Lujinxingia sediminis: one gene and its partner. The protein of the gene in region 2 interacts with the protein of the main gene of each other region in a pairwise test. Links are inferred from orthologs where the notes say so. Each region holds a gene or a part of one and is shown on either strand. Other genes may lie near its edges.

The links.
Region 1: the proteins of yhbY (region 2) and rho interact in binary tests that used the Escherichia coli proteins (3 or more experiments, as listed by UniProt). The link is inferred for Lujinxingia sediminis from one-to-one orthologs.

Annotation. Positions count from the first base shown.
Region 1 is NZ_SADD01000002.1:383,833-388,708, reverse strand. The notes cover bases 1-2,942. They hold rho (transcription termination factor Rho), read right to left. Parts: upstream 2,125-2,942; coding sequence 877-2,124; downstream 1-876. Other genes in these bases: prfA (peptide chain release factor 1), read right to left, coding at 1-770. Also shown: EA187_RS07180 (Rne/Rng family ribonuclease), read left to right, coding at 3,539-4,876. UniProt on the Escherichia coli protein: Facilitates transcription termination by a mechanism that involves Rho binding to the nascent RNA, activation of Rho's RNA-dependent ATPase activity, and release of the mRNA from the DNA template.
Region 2 is NZ_SADD01000005.1:301,620-311,694, reverse strand. What follows is about bases 7,345-10,075. They hold yhbY (ribosome assembly RNA-binding protein YhbY), read right to left. Parts: upstream 9,025-10,075; coding sequence 8,665-9,024; downstream 7,345-8,664. Other genes in these bases: EA187_RS11575 (tetratricopeptide repeat protein), read left to right, coding at 9,224-10,075; EA187_RS11585 (L-threonylcarbamoyladenylate synthase), read right to left, coding at 8,025-8,660; EA187_RS11590 (SPOR domain-containing protein), read left to right, coding at 7,345-7,919. Outside these bases: gltX (glutamate--tRNA ligase), read left to right, coding at 1-573; EA187_RS11625 (hypothetical protein), read left to right, coding at 566-1,531; EA187_RS11620 (MGMT family protein), read left to right, coding at 1,528-1,869; EA187_RS11615 (hypothetical protein), read left to right, coding at 1,859-2,689; EA187_RS11610 (hypothetical protein), read left to right, coding at 2,689-4,230; EA187_RS11605 (CaiB/BaiF CoA transferase family protein), read right to left, coding at 4,227-5,420; EA187_RS11600 (SCP2 sterol-binding domain-containing protein), read right to left, coding at 5,548-5,880; EA187_RS11595 (NAD(+)/NADH kinase), read left to right, coding at 6,106-7,002; more of EA187_RS11590, read left to right, coding at 7,182-7,344.

The DNA of each region.
Region 1 (4,876 bases), on a different replicon or contig from region 2:
TCCTGGCAGATCACCACAAGCCCGGTGGGCAGGTGCGTGATGCGCACCGCAGAGTCGGTGGTATTGACCGACTGCCCGCCGGGGCCGGAGGAGCGGTAGACGTCGATCTTGAGATCGTTGTCCTGGATGTTGATCTCCACGTCGTCCGCCTCCGGCAGCACCGCTACGGTGACCGCCGAGGTGTGAATGCGGCCCTGGCTCTCGGTGTCGGGCACGCGCTGGACGCGGTGGGTGCCGGCTTCAAACTTGAGGCGGCTGTAGACGCTATCGCCCTCAATCAGCGCAATGACCTCGCGAAAGCCTCCGCGATCCGTCTCATTGGTGGAGACGATCTCGATCTTCCAGCCCAGTCGTTCCGCATAACGCGCGTACATGCGAAAGAGGTCGGCAGCGAAGAGCGCCGCCTCGTCGCCACCGGTCCCAGCGCGAATCTCCAGGTAGGTGTTTTTGTCGTCAAGAGGATCGCGGGGAAGCAGCAGGCGTTTGAGCGTCTGAGCCAGCGCCTCAAGCTCGGGATTGAGGCGCTCAAGCTCGACTTTGGCCATCTGTTTAATAGCGTCATCATCATCTTCTAAGAGGAGCTCGCGGTTCTCGGCGATCTCGTCTTCGACGCTCTGGTAGCGCTGGAAGGTGGTGACCACCTCCTGGAGAAGCGCCTGCTCTTTGGCGATCTTTCGAAAGGTGTTGGGGTCGGAGGCAACCTCGGGGTCGGCCAGCTGGCTGTTGAGCTGGTGGTAGCGCGCCTCGACTTCTTTGAGTTTTTCGAACATGGGATTCGGCTCAGGCCCAACAATCAGAGAGGGGGGGAGGTCAGTGCAATGAGAACGCCCCGGAGCACAGAAGCTCCGGGGCGTTCTCAGGGGGTTACGTCAAGGATCAGCCGCTCATCGACTGGAGGAAGTCGGCGTTGGAGTCGGTCTTGCCGAGCTTGTCGATGAGGAACTCCATCGAGTCGACCACGTTGAGCGGGTGCAGAAGCTGGCGCAGAATCCAGACGCGGTTGAGCTGGCTGTCTTCCATAAGCAGCTCTTCTTTGCGCGTGCCCGAGCGGTTGATGTCCAGGCAGGGGAAGATGCGCTTCTCCATGAGCTTGCGGTCCAGGTGCAGCTCGGAGTTACCGGTGCCCTTGAACTCTTCGAAGATGACCTCGTCCATGCGGCTACCGGTGTCGATAAGCGCGGTGGCGATGATGGTGAGGCTGCCGCCCTCTTCGATGTTACGGGCCGCGCCGAAGAAGCGCTTGGGCTTGTGCAGGGCGTTGGAGTCGACACCACCGGAGAGGATCTTGCCGGAGGGGGGCACCACCGTGTTGTAGGCGCGGGCCAGACGGGTGATGGAGTCGAGGAGGATAACGACGTCGCGCTTGTGTTCGACCAGGCGCTTGGCCTTCTCGATGACCATCTCGGCGACCTGCACGTGGCGCTGGGCCGGCTCGTCGAAGGTCGACGACACAACTTCGCCGCGCACCGAGCGCTGCATGTCGGTGACCTCTTCGGGACGCTCATCGATGAGCAGCACGATGAGAACCACGTCGGGGTGGTTGTCGCCGATGGCGTTGGCGATGTCCTGCATCAGGACGGTCTTACCGGTGCGAGGCGGCGCGACGATCAGCGCGCGCTGGCCCTTACCGATGGGGGTGAGCAGGTCGATGATGCGGGTGGAGAAGCCGTCTTTGGCCGTCTCCATCTGCAGGCGCTCTTCGGGGTAGAGCGGGGTGATGTTGTCGAAGAGGATCTTCTCGCGGGCGTGCTCCGGATCCTGGAAGTTGACCTGCTCGACCTTGAGCAGCGCGAAGTAGCGCTCGCTCTCTTTGGGCGGGCGAATCTGGCCGCTGACGGTGTCGCCGGTGCGCAGGTTAAAGCGGCGGATCTGGCTGGGGGAGACGTAGATATCGTCGGGCCCGGGCAGGTAGTTGTAGTCCGGGGCGCGCAAGAATCCGAACCCATCGGGGAGGATCTCCAGGACGCCTTCGCCGTGGATGGAACCGTCTTTTTCAGCCTGGGTTTGCAGGAGGGCGAAGATCAGCTCTTGCTTGCGCAGGTTGCCGGCGCCGTCGATGCCGGCTTCTTTGGCCATCTGCGTAAGCTGGCCGATCTTTTTCTCCTTGAGTTCTTTCAGATTCATCGGGGTGTTCTCCTTGGGAGGGCGTCTTGAAGATAGACAGATCAGGATCAGAAAAGGGTGGGGAAAACGAGAGGGATCTGGGGCGCCTTGAAGGATCAGGGCAGAAGACCGTGCATATGAGGTCGGGGGCCGGTGATGGGGGCGCGTGGGTAGGATCTGGGGTGGAAGACGGGGAGTGAGGCGGTCGAGCGGGGGTTGCGCCGAAATGCGTTTGCGTGGGCGTTGCGCCGAGGATGGCGGGCAGCACAGCGCGAGGCGGCGCGGAGGATTGAAGCGTGTTGGATCGTCGACGAGCGCGACAGGCCCGTGCGAGCTTCGAGGTGTTCGTGGGAGATGAACACTGTCGAGGGGCGAACTATTCGCGATGACGATAATTTCAATGTTTAGGGGGTTGTTGGCCGCTTGTCAACAGTAGTGCCTGTGTGCCGAGCGCATCCAGGACGACGCTGACGGCGTCGACAGGGATTCGCAGTAGCGCTGCTACAGCTTCATCCCTGCCTCCTTGTCAGACGCCGCCCTGGATGCGCTCGGATCTTTTCGTATGCGGGAGTGCCGAGCGGCGCTGCCGAGCGCCCCAGGACAAAGCCAGCGTCGTCGCTGCGTCGTCGCGGTGGCGCTGCCACAGCTTCCTCCTTGCTCCTTGCTGGACTTTGCCCTGGATGCGCTCGGATCTTTTCGTATGCAGGGACGGCGAGCGCCCCGGCGCTGGATGCGCTCGGGTTTGGGGGGGGGCGTAAAAAGGGAGGTGGAGCTCTGGGGGCGGTCGTTATTTTGTCATTAAAAAAACAAGAAAAGGCGCGGGCACCCCGTGGGGAGCGGGGTGCCCGTCGCAAACCCGGGAGCGCTCTGGAGTGTTGGGGAACATTCGCCGCTCCGTCTCAGGTGGGAGAGCGTAATGCAGATGGCGTGCCAGCGTTGATTTCGGGGAGATATCGGGCGTTGTGGCGTGGCGAGGGCTCTCCGCCTGGTTAAGCGTTACTCCAGAGGTGGCAAAAAAGTAGGGCAAAAGGATCGTGGCTAGTCGGCGATCTGGGGCTGTGATATAGCTCGGGGTGAAGAGAAGAGCGCGCTGTGGCATGCCTTCCGGCGTTCCGGATGAGGTGATTTCGGGGGCTGTGAGCAGCGAGTTTATCAACGTTTTTCAAGGTGTTAAGGGCCCCGGAGAGGGCGCCGGTCAGGCAGGTGAAGAGCGGGCCTGGGCCGGCGAGTGTTTCGGGACGCCCGAGCGAAATTTGACGATTTGAGCGCGATTCAACCCGATAGAGACGAGCTTTTGTGTGTCGTGATCGACGCCCGGTGGCGGTGCGTCTTCTCGGCGGTGGTCGGCGACCTTTTGGAGGACGCGGACGCTTTCGAGGAGGACGGCTTGCCGGTGAGATGATCGAGGACACGCGGGGGTTCGCGATGAGGTGACATGTCCAACATTCTGGTGGTCAATTCGACCCGCTCCGAGACGCGCGTGGCGCTGATCGAGGACGGGCTCTTGAGCGAAATCTATATGGAGCGCCGCCGCGACCGCGGGGTGGCCGGCAACATCTATAAGGGGAAGGTGTTGCGCGTGCTTCCCGGGATGCAGGCGGCGTTTGTGGATGTGGCCCAGGAGAAAGCGGGTTTTCTGCACGTAAGCGATTTCTATAACTTTGAGAAGGATATCAACCTTCTGGAAGAAGACGGCGATCAGTGGCCGCCGCCCTCCCGCGGCAAGATCAGCCGCAAGATCAACATCTCCGACTGCATCAAGGAGGGGCAGGAGGTTCTGGTGCAGGTGGCCAAGGAGCCGATGGGTACCAAGGGTGCCAGGCTCACCGGGCATATCTCGCTTCCGGGGCGCTACGTGGTGTTTATGCCCACGGTCTCGCATGTGGGAATCAGCCGGAGGATTGAGTCGGAGAAGGAGCGCAAGCGGTTGCGCAAGCTCGTCGAGGAGAATCGACCGCCGGGCACCGGCTTTATCGTGCGTACCGTCAGCGAGAACATCAGTGAAGATAAGCTGGTGCGCGATATGCAGCTTTTGGTCAAGCTGTGGACCGACATCCTCGATAAGGCCAATCAGGTCAAGGCGCCCTACCTGCTCAACGAGGAGCCGGACTTGCTCCTGCGGGCTGCTCGCGACCTTTTCACCACCGATGTGGGCAAGCTCATCGTGGATGATGAAGAGGCCTACAAGCGGGTCAGCGGGTTTACGAAGCATTATATGCCTTCGTTCGCCGATAATATTGAGATGTACGGTGCCGATGAGCCCATCTTTGATGCGTACGGCATCGAGGTGGAGATCGACCGGGCGCTGGCCAGAGAGGTGCCCCTGCCCAGCGGTGGAAGCCTTGTCTTTGATAAGACCGAGGCGCTCACCGCGGTGGATGTGAACACCGGCAAGTTTGTGGGGAGCGGCTCCGATCTTGAGGAGACGATTTTGCGCACGAACCTGGAGGCGGCCGAGGAGGTCGTCTACCAGCTGCGGCTGCGCAACATCGGGGGCATCATCATCATCGACTTTATCGATATGGAAGATGCCCGAAACCGCGAGAAGGTCTACCGCACGCTGGAGGCCGCGCTCAAAAAAGATCGGGTGACGACCAACTCGCTGGCCATCTCGGAGTTCGGTCTGGTGGAGATGACGCGCAAGCGGGTGCGGGAGTCGCTGGTCCAGTACATGTGCGACCCGTGTGAGCGCTGCAAGGGCTTAGGGCATGTCAAGAGCGCCGAGACGGTGAGCGCCGAGATCGTGCGTGAGATCCGGCGAGAGGCGCGTGCC
Region 2 (10,075 bases):
CTCGAGTCGTTCTTCGGCTTCGACCATGTAGGACGCAGCTCCTCCACCTTTGATCAGGATAAGTTCCTGTGGGTGAACTCCGAGTGGATGAAGCGTCTTTCACCCGAGGAGCTGGCAAAACGCTGGCTGCCCTACCTTCAAGAGGCCGGGTACTCGGTCGAACTCAATGATCGCCTTATCGCCATCACCGCGTTGATGCGCGACCGTGTCAACACCATGATCGCGCTCACCGAAGAGAGTCACTACTTCTTTACGGAAGACGTGACCTACGATGAGAAGGCCTCCAAGAAGTGGCTGAAAGCGGGCGGCCTTGAGGGCTTTGGTGCGCTGGTCGAGCGACTGAGCGCGCTTGAAGCCTGGAACGCTGACGCCATTGAGGCCGTCTATAAAGAGGTGATGGCCGAGTTTGAACTCGGGATGGCAAAGGTCGCACAGCCCACCCGCATCGCACTAACCGGAGCGACAACCAGCCCCTCGGTCTACGAGCTCGTTGCGACCTTCGATCGCGACGTTGCCATCGCGCGCCTTCAGACGGGGCTCGCCTATTACAGCGAGTACGTCGGCAATGCCTGAACCTCTACGATCACGCATCGGTCCGGTACGCGGGGGCGCGATTGTGCTGGCGCTGGCGTTGCAGGCATGCGCCAGCGTGCAGTCGCACCCGACCGAGGCGCTGAGTTGGCGGACACCGATGAGCTTTGATCCGGTGGAGGCAGAAGCCCCTGCGCTCTTCGAAGCGCAGGGGCGCCGAAGTACGGCATCCCTCTACCGACTGGAGCACGCCTACGCGCCAGCGCAAGCACTGACACGTTTCCGGCTGATGCTGCAACGCGACGGACTCGCCAGGGTCCGTGACACCTTTAGCATCGAGCCCGCCGGTCCCGGGCAATGGTGGATCATACAACGGCGAGACGATCAGGCTCTGAGTCACGCACTGCTCACGACCACCATCGACGCAGCATGGGTGGTGCGTTTGCAGAACACCAACGAGGGTGACGCCGCGCGCGTCAGAAAGACGCTCAAGGCCCTGACCGGTGGCATCTCTCCCGAGTTGCAGCCAGCGGAGAACCCGCCCTCCGACCTCCCCCTCGGCCAGGCACTCGGCGCTCCGAGCGTCGTCCCACTTTATCCTACCGATGCCTCCGGCGAGCCCCGATACGCTCAACTCCGAGCGATCAACGCTCCCCTTTCGCTGATCGAAGGACACGCTCTGGCAGAGCCATTAACCTACGCTCTCCCGGCCGACGCCTACCTGACCCGTCTCATGGAGCGCTACACCGAGCAGCTCCCGGCGCTCTCCGAGTCGACCCGCACCACCGAGTCCTGCGGCCCCTCCTGCCAGCGGGCGATCCTCCGCACGGATGCCTGGACGTACACCCTGATCGCAACCACCTCCGGCGATGAAGCGCGTCATCTGCTCCTGTGGCATCCCAGCTGGAGCACCACACCGCACGACATAGCGCCCAGAGACGCATGGGTTGACGACTTTGGCCTGCGCGCTGACGAACTCATCGAGGTCCCAACGCGATGAGCCAGGACGACTTCACCCAGCGCGTGTACTGGCTCGTGACCCGCATCCCATTCGGGAGCGTGGCGACCTACGGTCAGATCGCCGGCTACGCAGGCAGCCCGCGAGCGGCGCGCGCCGTCGGAACGCTGCTACGCCACTCTCTGGATAACTTCGGAGAGCTTCCCTGGCAGCGGGTTATCAACGCGCAGGGCCGTATCTCGTTTAAAGGCGATCTGGGGCGCGCTGAACTGCAACGCGCGCTCCTGGAAGCTGAAGGCGTAGACTTCGACCAGGACGGGCGCTGCGACCTCAAAACCTACCGCTGGCAACCTCGGGAGATCTTCTGGGATGTCGACTGATGCTCCGCAACGCTCATCGAGAATCGCCATTCTCGCGCTGATCCTGGCGGCAGCCGGATTCGCGATGGCCCTTCTCTTTCCCCGCGACCATGCGCCTCCCCTCCCTCAGGAACTCGCCGGGATGCTGGCAGAGCATCCGGCCCCGATCGTACTTGCGACCCATCACGTCGCGTACCGCGCGCTGCGTACCGATGAAGACGTTGCCATGCGACCCGTGGCGCTGCTCTCCAGCTGGCCGCCGAGCTCACTGGTTTTGAGCTACCGGGACGAAGCCGAGCGCTTTGAACGTGCCGGGATGACTCGCGCGGCCACGCAGGACGGCTGGACGATCTGGGAACCTGCCACACTGAGCACGCTCCCCCTCTTTGATCTGGCTCGCGTCGAAACCATGGATGCCCGGAGCAAGGCGACTCCCTGCCCTCGCGATGATGCCGGCTTTGCACGATGCGGTGAACCTGACTGGATGCGTCCGGGTCCGCGCGAGGTCGAGATCGATGGCGTAAGCGCCACCTGCAACTGGGCTCATCCCTTGCCCGGGAAGACGCTTCGCATCACCTACCCCGAGATGCCCACCCGCGATGATCAGGGCCGTACACTTACACTGCTCACAGGTCTTCGCGACTCTTCGGTCGGTACACGGGTGCCCGTCGAAGTGCGTGTGACCTGGGGTGAGGTTCAGCTTCACCACACCCATCACGACCGGCGCGGCTGGCAAGTGCTCCCCTTGCAAACCGAGAGAGAGACAGCCTCATTGAGACTGGACATCACCGCCACCGAGCCCGGCCGTCGTCACTTCTGCTACCGATTCGAGTACCGCTGATGCCATCCGCAACTGCACCGCCCTTTCCCCTGTCGAACCGTGCGCTGCTCCTGGCGATTGGCATACTTACGACGATCCTCGTGGCCATCATTGGCTACCGCGGCACCACGCCCGAAGGAATCGCCTGGCTTGCGCGTGGGCTTACGCGCGCCCACGGGCTGCGTTCCGGCGATCTCGGAGTGCTCTTCGCCCGTGAGGGGATCTACGCTGCCGACCTGGCTGCGACCCTCATCAGCGCCATCACCCCCGAACACGCCGCCCGAGTCGTGCATCTTCTCGGCGTGGCCTGCGCTGCCATCTCCACCACACTCGTCGGCGCGATGGCACTTCGCCTTGGCGGTCCTCGCAGCGCCGTGGTCGCATCCCTGATGGTCCTCTGCTCGCTGCCCTGGCTGGGCCTCTTTGGCGCACATGCGCCGGACGCGGTGATCGTCACGCTCACCCTGATATTTCTCTGGCTTTGGACCTCGCCAACCATTCACCCGCTCGGCATCGCGGCCGCAGCGGTGCTGCTCGCCATGCTCGGGCTCAGCTGGATCGGGGCGTTTGCGCTGGCGATTCTTCTCGTGGCTGCTGAACTTCTCGGCGATCGCGACAAGGCCGGTGGTATCATCCTTCGCCTGGATCATCTGCTCATTCTCCTCTTCGGCACCGGGCTCTTCCTGGCCTTTCCGGGCTTCTGGCCCGATCCGGCCACCTCGCTTCCCGACGTCTTTCTTGACCCCCTGCTGGCCAGCGGCCCCGAGCTTGTCTTCCGCGGGCATACCTACCCGCCGGCACGCCCCCCTCTGACGATCGGGCTGATGAGCTGGGTGGAGGCCACCTCTCCGGCCGTACTCGTCACAGCGATCTTCGGACTCTATCTGGCGCGCCCCTGGGGTAAGCTGGTTGAGCTTCGGCTGGCCCGGGCGCTCGCTGCGCTCTTTATCGCCAGCGTGCTTTTACCCTGGCTTGCGCGTGGGCCCTCGGCCTGGGGCGTGGAGATGAGCGCGCTTGCCATCGCTGCCCTGGCGATTCTGAGCGCTCCGGGCATCGCCCGACTGGCGGATCGGCGCACCTCCATCGCGCCACGCTTCGCCCGAGCGATGTGGCCCATCATCGCGGCCCTGATCGCGGTATCTCTGGCGCCGGCGCTCTTCGGTCCATCGGACGTCTTTGAGACAACCCGTTACCCCCTGCCCGCGCGCATCTTCAGCGGCCCCACCGCCCACGACGCCCCGGCACGCACTGCGCTGCTTCCCGTGGACTTTCTTGCCGAAGCACACGAGGAACACGGTCCGATCGACCCGGGTGAATTTCGGGCGATGACGGAACTCTATGTCACCATGGGCGCACTCGCCACGGACGCCATCGCGTCTGAGAACACCACCGATAGCGCGCCTCGCCTCATCGCCCTGCCGCAATTCGGAGCCGGTCCTTCGTGGCGCGCCGTGGGTGCGGGCAGCGCCTGGCGTCCCGGCACACTCGCTGCTGGTGAGGGGGCAGGCATCTACGGTCTGCTACTCCCGCCACCGCTCCCCGAGACATCTTCGGTGCCTTAGGCAATGACACCCTGCTGACGAAGCGCGGCGATCGCTGTGCGCTCATACCCCAGAGCGCTCAACACCTCCTCCGTATGTTCGCCGTGCTGCGGAGCCGGGCGATGCCCCCCGGCGTCTCTACCGTCGGCAACGCGGATCGGAGAGTGGACCTGGCGCACCCCTTGCAGCTCAAAGAACGTGTTTCGAGCTTTGTACATCGCATCATCGATCACGTCTGCAAGCTCACGCACCGGCTCCACACAACAGTCCACCTCCCCGAGCACACGCTCCCAGTGGGCCTGCGGCTGACTTCGGAAGATCGACGCAAGTGCAGACGCGACCTCCTCGCCATCCTCACCGCTGAGCATTCCCCGGCCCGAGAGCTCCGGCTGCTCCAGTGCCCCGACCAGCGCCTCCCAGAACTTCGGCTCCAGCGCGGCCACCGCCATATACCGCCCATCGGCCGTCTCGTAGACGCGGTAGCAGGGAAGCCCCCCGCTGAGCATACCTTCCCCCGGGGCCATCGGATCGCCGGCGGCCCGCATCGCCACCGCCGGTGCCATCAGGCTCAGCGCCCCCTCGCTCATCGAGATATCCAGCCACGCCCCCTCTCCGGTGCGGCTTCGGGCAAAGAGCGCCCCGCACATCCCCAGCGCCGCGTAGAGCGCCCCCCCGGCCAGATCCGCCACCTGGTAGCCCGGTACCACCGGTGCCTCCCCGGCCCGCGCGTTCTGGGCAAGGAGCCCGGCGCGCGCCACAAAGTTCAGGTCATGGCCAGCCCGCTCGCGAGCCGGCCCGCTCTGCCCGAAACCTGAGATTGAGCAGATCACAAGCCCGGGAAAGCGCTTTCTTAACCTCTCGGGGTCAAGCCCCAGCCTGGCCATCACCCCCGGCCGAAAGCTCTCCAGAAGCACGTCGCAATCCTCCAGGAGCCGCTCCAGGACCTCGCGCCCCTCCGCACGTTTTAAGTCCAGAGTCATGGAGCGCTTCGAGCGATTCACACTCGCGTATAGCGCTCCCACCCCATCGACCAGGGGCGGATAATAACGCGCGTAATCACCCCCTTGCGGGTCCTCAACCTTGAGCACATCCGCGCCCATATCCGCCAGCAGGAGCGACGCAAAAGGACCGGGCAGAAGCCGGCTCAGATCAAGAACCTTCACGCCCTTTAGAAACATAGCGGCCGCGTCAGTGTGGGATGTCGCACTCATCGTCATCTCCCGCAGTAAGCATGCTCAGCGCACCTGCACATCGGACACAAAAAAGCGCACGCCGAACCTGATGTCGGGTGCGCTTTCGATAGCCCGAGCCGGGCAAAACACCCGGCTCCAAACGCGATCAACCGATGAAGTTTTGCAACTTCATCGCCAGGCCCATATTCCCCTGGATCTTGATCTTGTTCATCATGAAGGCCTGGGGGCCAGAGAGGCGGCCTTCCCACATGTCGACAAAGTCGCCGTCCTTCATGGTGATGGTGCAATCCGCCTCGGTACCCTCGCCTTCGCTGACGAAGTCTTCATCTTTGGTGAAGTCGAGGGTCCAGGTGCCGCCATCATCGCCGGTGATGTTGAACACATACACAGCGTTGGTGGACTTGGCTTTGTCCGGGCTCTCTTTGAGGTTGGCGGGAAGCACTTCTTCGAAGATCGAGCGGGCGTTCAGATCAGACATCGTATGCTCCTGAGCGTCTATGCGGTTAACTTCGACCCTGAATTTCAAACGCTCGGGCTGGTCACGGCCCGCTGAGCGTTTACTCACAACATTAATCGGCGCTTTAGCTAGCACGGCGCCCCAATCGCCGCAAGGTGTGAGCTTGCCGCGCGGCACGAGCGAAGTCTATAAACCGCAGGTGAGGCGGCAAGCTCACCTCGTTACGATCACCCCTGCGGGGCCCCTATGAGCACCGACGTGCGACTGTTGGTCGCCTACAAAAAAAGCCGCTACGAGCAGTATGTCCTCGATCAAGGCGACCAGGCTGTCGCTCATCTGATCGACGAGGGCCACGTCAGCGTGGCTCGCCTGCGCGCCTCCCACCGCGCTCATCAGCAGAGCCTGGAGACGATCCTGGAGCATCTGAGCGCTCGCGGCATCGATTTCGAGGCGCGCTACCGGGGCGATGTGACAGACCCCTCCGGCTACGACCTCATCATCGCCGTTGGAGGCGACGGGACCGTCCTCGATCTTTCCCACCGCATCGTTGATACGCCGATGCTGGCGATCAACAGCGACCCGGCAGCAAGCGTGGGCTACTTCTGCGCGGGATTTGCCTCCGACTTCCAGCACCTTCTCGAGCGCACGCTCACCGATGCCTGGGAGCCGACGCGTCTTCGACGCTTCTATGTCTGCCTCAATGGCGAGCAGGTGGGGCCACCTGTGCTCAACGACGTCTTGATCACGCACGCCAACCCGGCCGCCGTTTCCACCTACCTGCTCAAGGTGGGCAACCACCCGATCGAGGGGCAAAAATCCAGCGGGATCTGGTTTTCGACGCCCGCCGGCTCGACTGCGGCGATCCGCTCGGCCGGCGGCTACGTGCTACCCTTTCGCAGCCAGAGCTTTCAGTACCTTGTGCGGGAGCCATACCCGCCGGCTCAGGGGGGGTACCGCTTCCTCAAGGGGCTTGTCCCCATCGACGAGCCCTTCGAGGTCGTCTCGCGCATGCGGGAGGGGCGCATCTTTCTCGACGGTCCCCACCTTGCCCTGGAGTTCGGCGTGGGGGCGACGTTGACCATCGATCCCGATGCGCCGCCCCTGCTGCTTTACGGGCTTGAGGAAGATCGTCGCACGGCCTGAGCGCGGCACGCGCTGCGCGGCATCACACTGCCGGCAACCTTCGTTGCGAAAGTGACGCCGATATGGACAAAAATCTTGTCGACCGATCCGCCTGTGTTACGGTCCGCCTGTGACCCGCGATGCTTCGCGAACGGAAGCAACGCGATGGCGCAACCCCGAATCACGAGCTGGAACGCACGATGAGCCGACGACGACATTCAAAACCTGAACGCGGACTGAGCGCAGGCCGTCTTATCCTCGCGACCGCGGTATTGGCCCTGGTGTTTAGCGCCGGGCTGATTGCCGGTCAGCGCATCATGCTCGAAGACAGCCTCCCCCCCATGGTGTCGGTGGGACAGCCCGCTCTGGCCAGCCAGCGTCTGGCCCCCACCGAGGCTTCTGCGGAGGGCGATGAGGCCGATGCCGACAAGAGCACACCGCGCGACGCGATCTTCTCCTTCTACGAGAGCCTCACCCGACCCGAGGCTCGCCCCCTGATCACGCGTAAAGTCGCGGAACGGCCCGAACCGGTTGCCGCAGCCCCCGCTCCCAAAGTGGCGACCACTGCGCAGGCGCCCTCCGTTGAGACTCCAGAGGAATCGCGCCCCGTCCCGACGGAGGCCACCAAAAGTTCAGCCCCTGCTCCGGTCGCCCCGGCCGCAGCCGCCCCCGCCGAAGTCAGAGCAAACGAGGACGTCGAAGCCGCCCGCTACACCCTCCAGGTGGCCTCGCACCCGACCATGGAGCGCGCACGCGCCGAGATGGATAAGCTCAGCACGCAGGGCCTTGTGCCTCATGTGATCGCCGCCGATATCCCTGGCCAGGGCAAGTTCTACCGGGTGCGCATTGGCAAGTTCGCCACCGTAGAACAAGCCCGCGCCCACCAGGCCCAACTCGAGCGCACGCGCGAAGTCCGCACCTTTGTGACACCACTCTGAGCTCCAGTTGGCACGCGATCAAAAAAGCCCGCACTCCCCGATAAGGAGTGCGGGCTTTTTCTATTCTGCAAACACGCGCCAGAGACGCGGGGCGCAAACGCTAACTCAGATCAGCTCCACGTACTCCAGATCTCCGACCGGCCCCTTCCCTTTACGAATCAGTTGCGGAAGGTCGCCAGAGAAGTCGATCACGGTGGAGGGCTCCGGGAAGACGTAGCCCCCATCGACGATAAGATCGACCGAATGGCCGTAGAGTTCCTCAATCGTCCACGGGTCGGGGATAAGCTCCCCGTCCGGATGAGTGGCGCTGGTGTTGGCTACCGGGTTGCCCAGCGCCTCAATCAGCGCGAGCGCGATGGGGCTCTCCGGCACACGGATTCCCACGGTCTTACGCTTGTTGAGCATCACCCGGGGCACCAGCTTGGTCGCCTCAAGAATGAAGGTGTAGGGCCCGGGTAACATCCGCCGCAACGTGCGGTAGGCAAAATCATTGACCAGCGCGTACTCCGAGATGTTGCTCAGATCGCGACAGATAAAGGAGAGGGGGCTGTGATCGGGCTGGCCTTTGATCTCACGCACCAGCGACTGCAGGCGCTCGACAGCCTTTTTATTAAAAATATCGCAGCCGATCCCGTAAACGGTATCGGTCGGGTAGGCAACCAGCCCCCCGCTTTTGAGCACCTCGACGACCTGATCGACGCGACGCGGCTGGGGGTGTTCGGGGTTGAGCTCAATGATCATGGGTTCAGGATCCCGCCGCGGTATCGCGCGGCAACGTAATCGTGGGTTTCTCAGGATGAGGCCTGTAGAGCACCAGCGTATGCCCGATCTTCTGAGCAAGCTGGGCACCGGTGCCGGCTACGATGGCCTCGGCAGCCTCGACCATCCCGTCGCCTTCATGGATCTTAACCTTGATCAGCTCATGAGCCAGCAGCTGAGCGCTGACGTTCTCAATCAGGTTCTCGCTGATCCCTTTCTGGCCGACGTAGACCAGCGGCTTAAGCGAATGAGCGAGCGTGCGCAGGTAGCGACGCTGCTTTCCGGTGAGGCGAGGACTCAGGCGCTGGACCAGGCCAGCGCTCGATGAAGATTTTGATGCGGTCATGCGTAATTCCTCTGAGGAATGAGGGCCGAATTGAGCGCCCTTATAAAGAGTTCTGCGCGCGCGGGCAACCGCCCGGAAGCACGGCGGCGTACACCGCCGGCTTGGCCTGGTTCATGGCGACGTGTACGATACCGCGCGTTCGGCTCCACAAGGCTTATGGCCGGCTTATGCGGCAAGACCCCTGCGTTGAGGAATGTCTGTGAGATACTGCCCAATCTGTAAGGCGCAATTTGAGGGCGAAGAGATCTTCTGTCCTCATGACGGCACCCGGCTGTTAACGAAGAATAGCGAGACGCCCGGCCGCCTGGCGGGCTCCTCACTCCACGGTGCGGTCAACCTGGAGGTCTTCCTCGATGCCGATCACCTGGGGGAGCTCTACCGAGGGCGGATGCTCAACGATGGGACCAGTGTGCAGGTCCGAGTATTCCATCGCACCTACACAGCAGCCTCTCTTTCCCGGGCTCGAACATCACTGGAATCCATAAAGGCCCAATCACCGCTTCCTCACCAGATTTTGAGCGTCGCAGGTCTTTTCACTCAGCAGCTCCCACATTTTATTGCCGAAGAGCTGGCCGACGGAGACTCACTCGCTCAGACGCTCAAGACGCGCGGGCCGCTCCCCTGGCGCGAGGCGCTGAAGCTGGGCTGCAACCTTGCACGAGCGCTGGATTGGCTCACTGAGCAGGGCGTTTACCCTCTGGGTGTAAGTCCCGCTTCCGTCTACCTTCAGCCCGAGCACTCCGGAGTTCAGGTCGGGAGTTGGCTGCTCGGCGAGCTGGCTGGCGAGCTGCCGGCAATTGACGATTCGACCCCGCGAGAAGCATTGCCGGTGTGGCTCGACTACGTCGCTCCAGAACTTCTTCGCGATCCTGGCGCCAACGCCAAAGCGGCTTCGGTCTTCTCAGTGGGCGCCGTGATGTACTACGCCCTCACCGGCGAGTCTCCCCTTCCGGCTGAGGCCTCTGCCGCACAACTTCTGGAGCCTGGAGATTACCCGGCAGATCCTCCGCTCGACAGCATCGATCTGAGTGATGCTCCCGATACCCTGGTT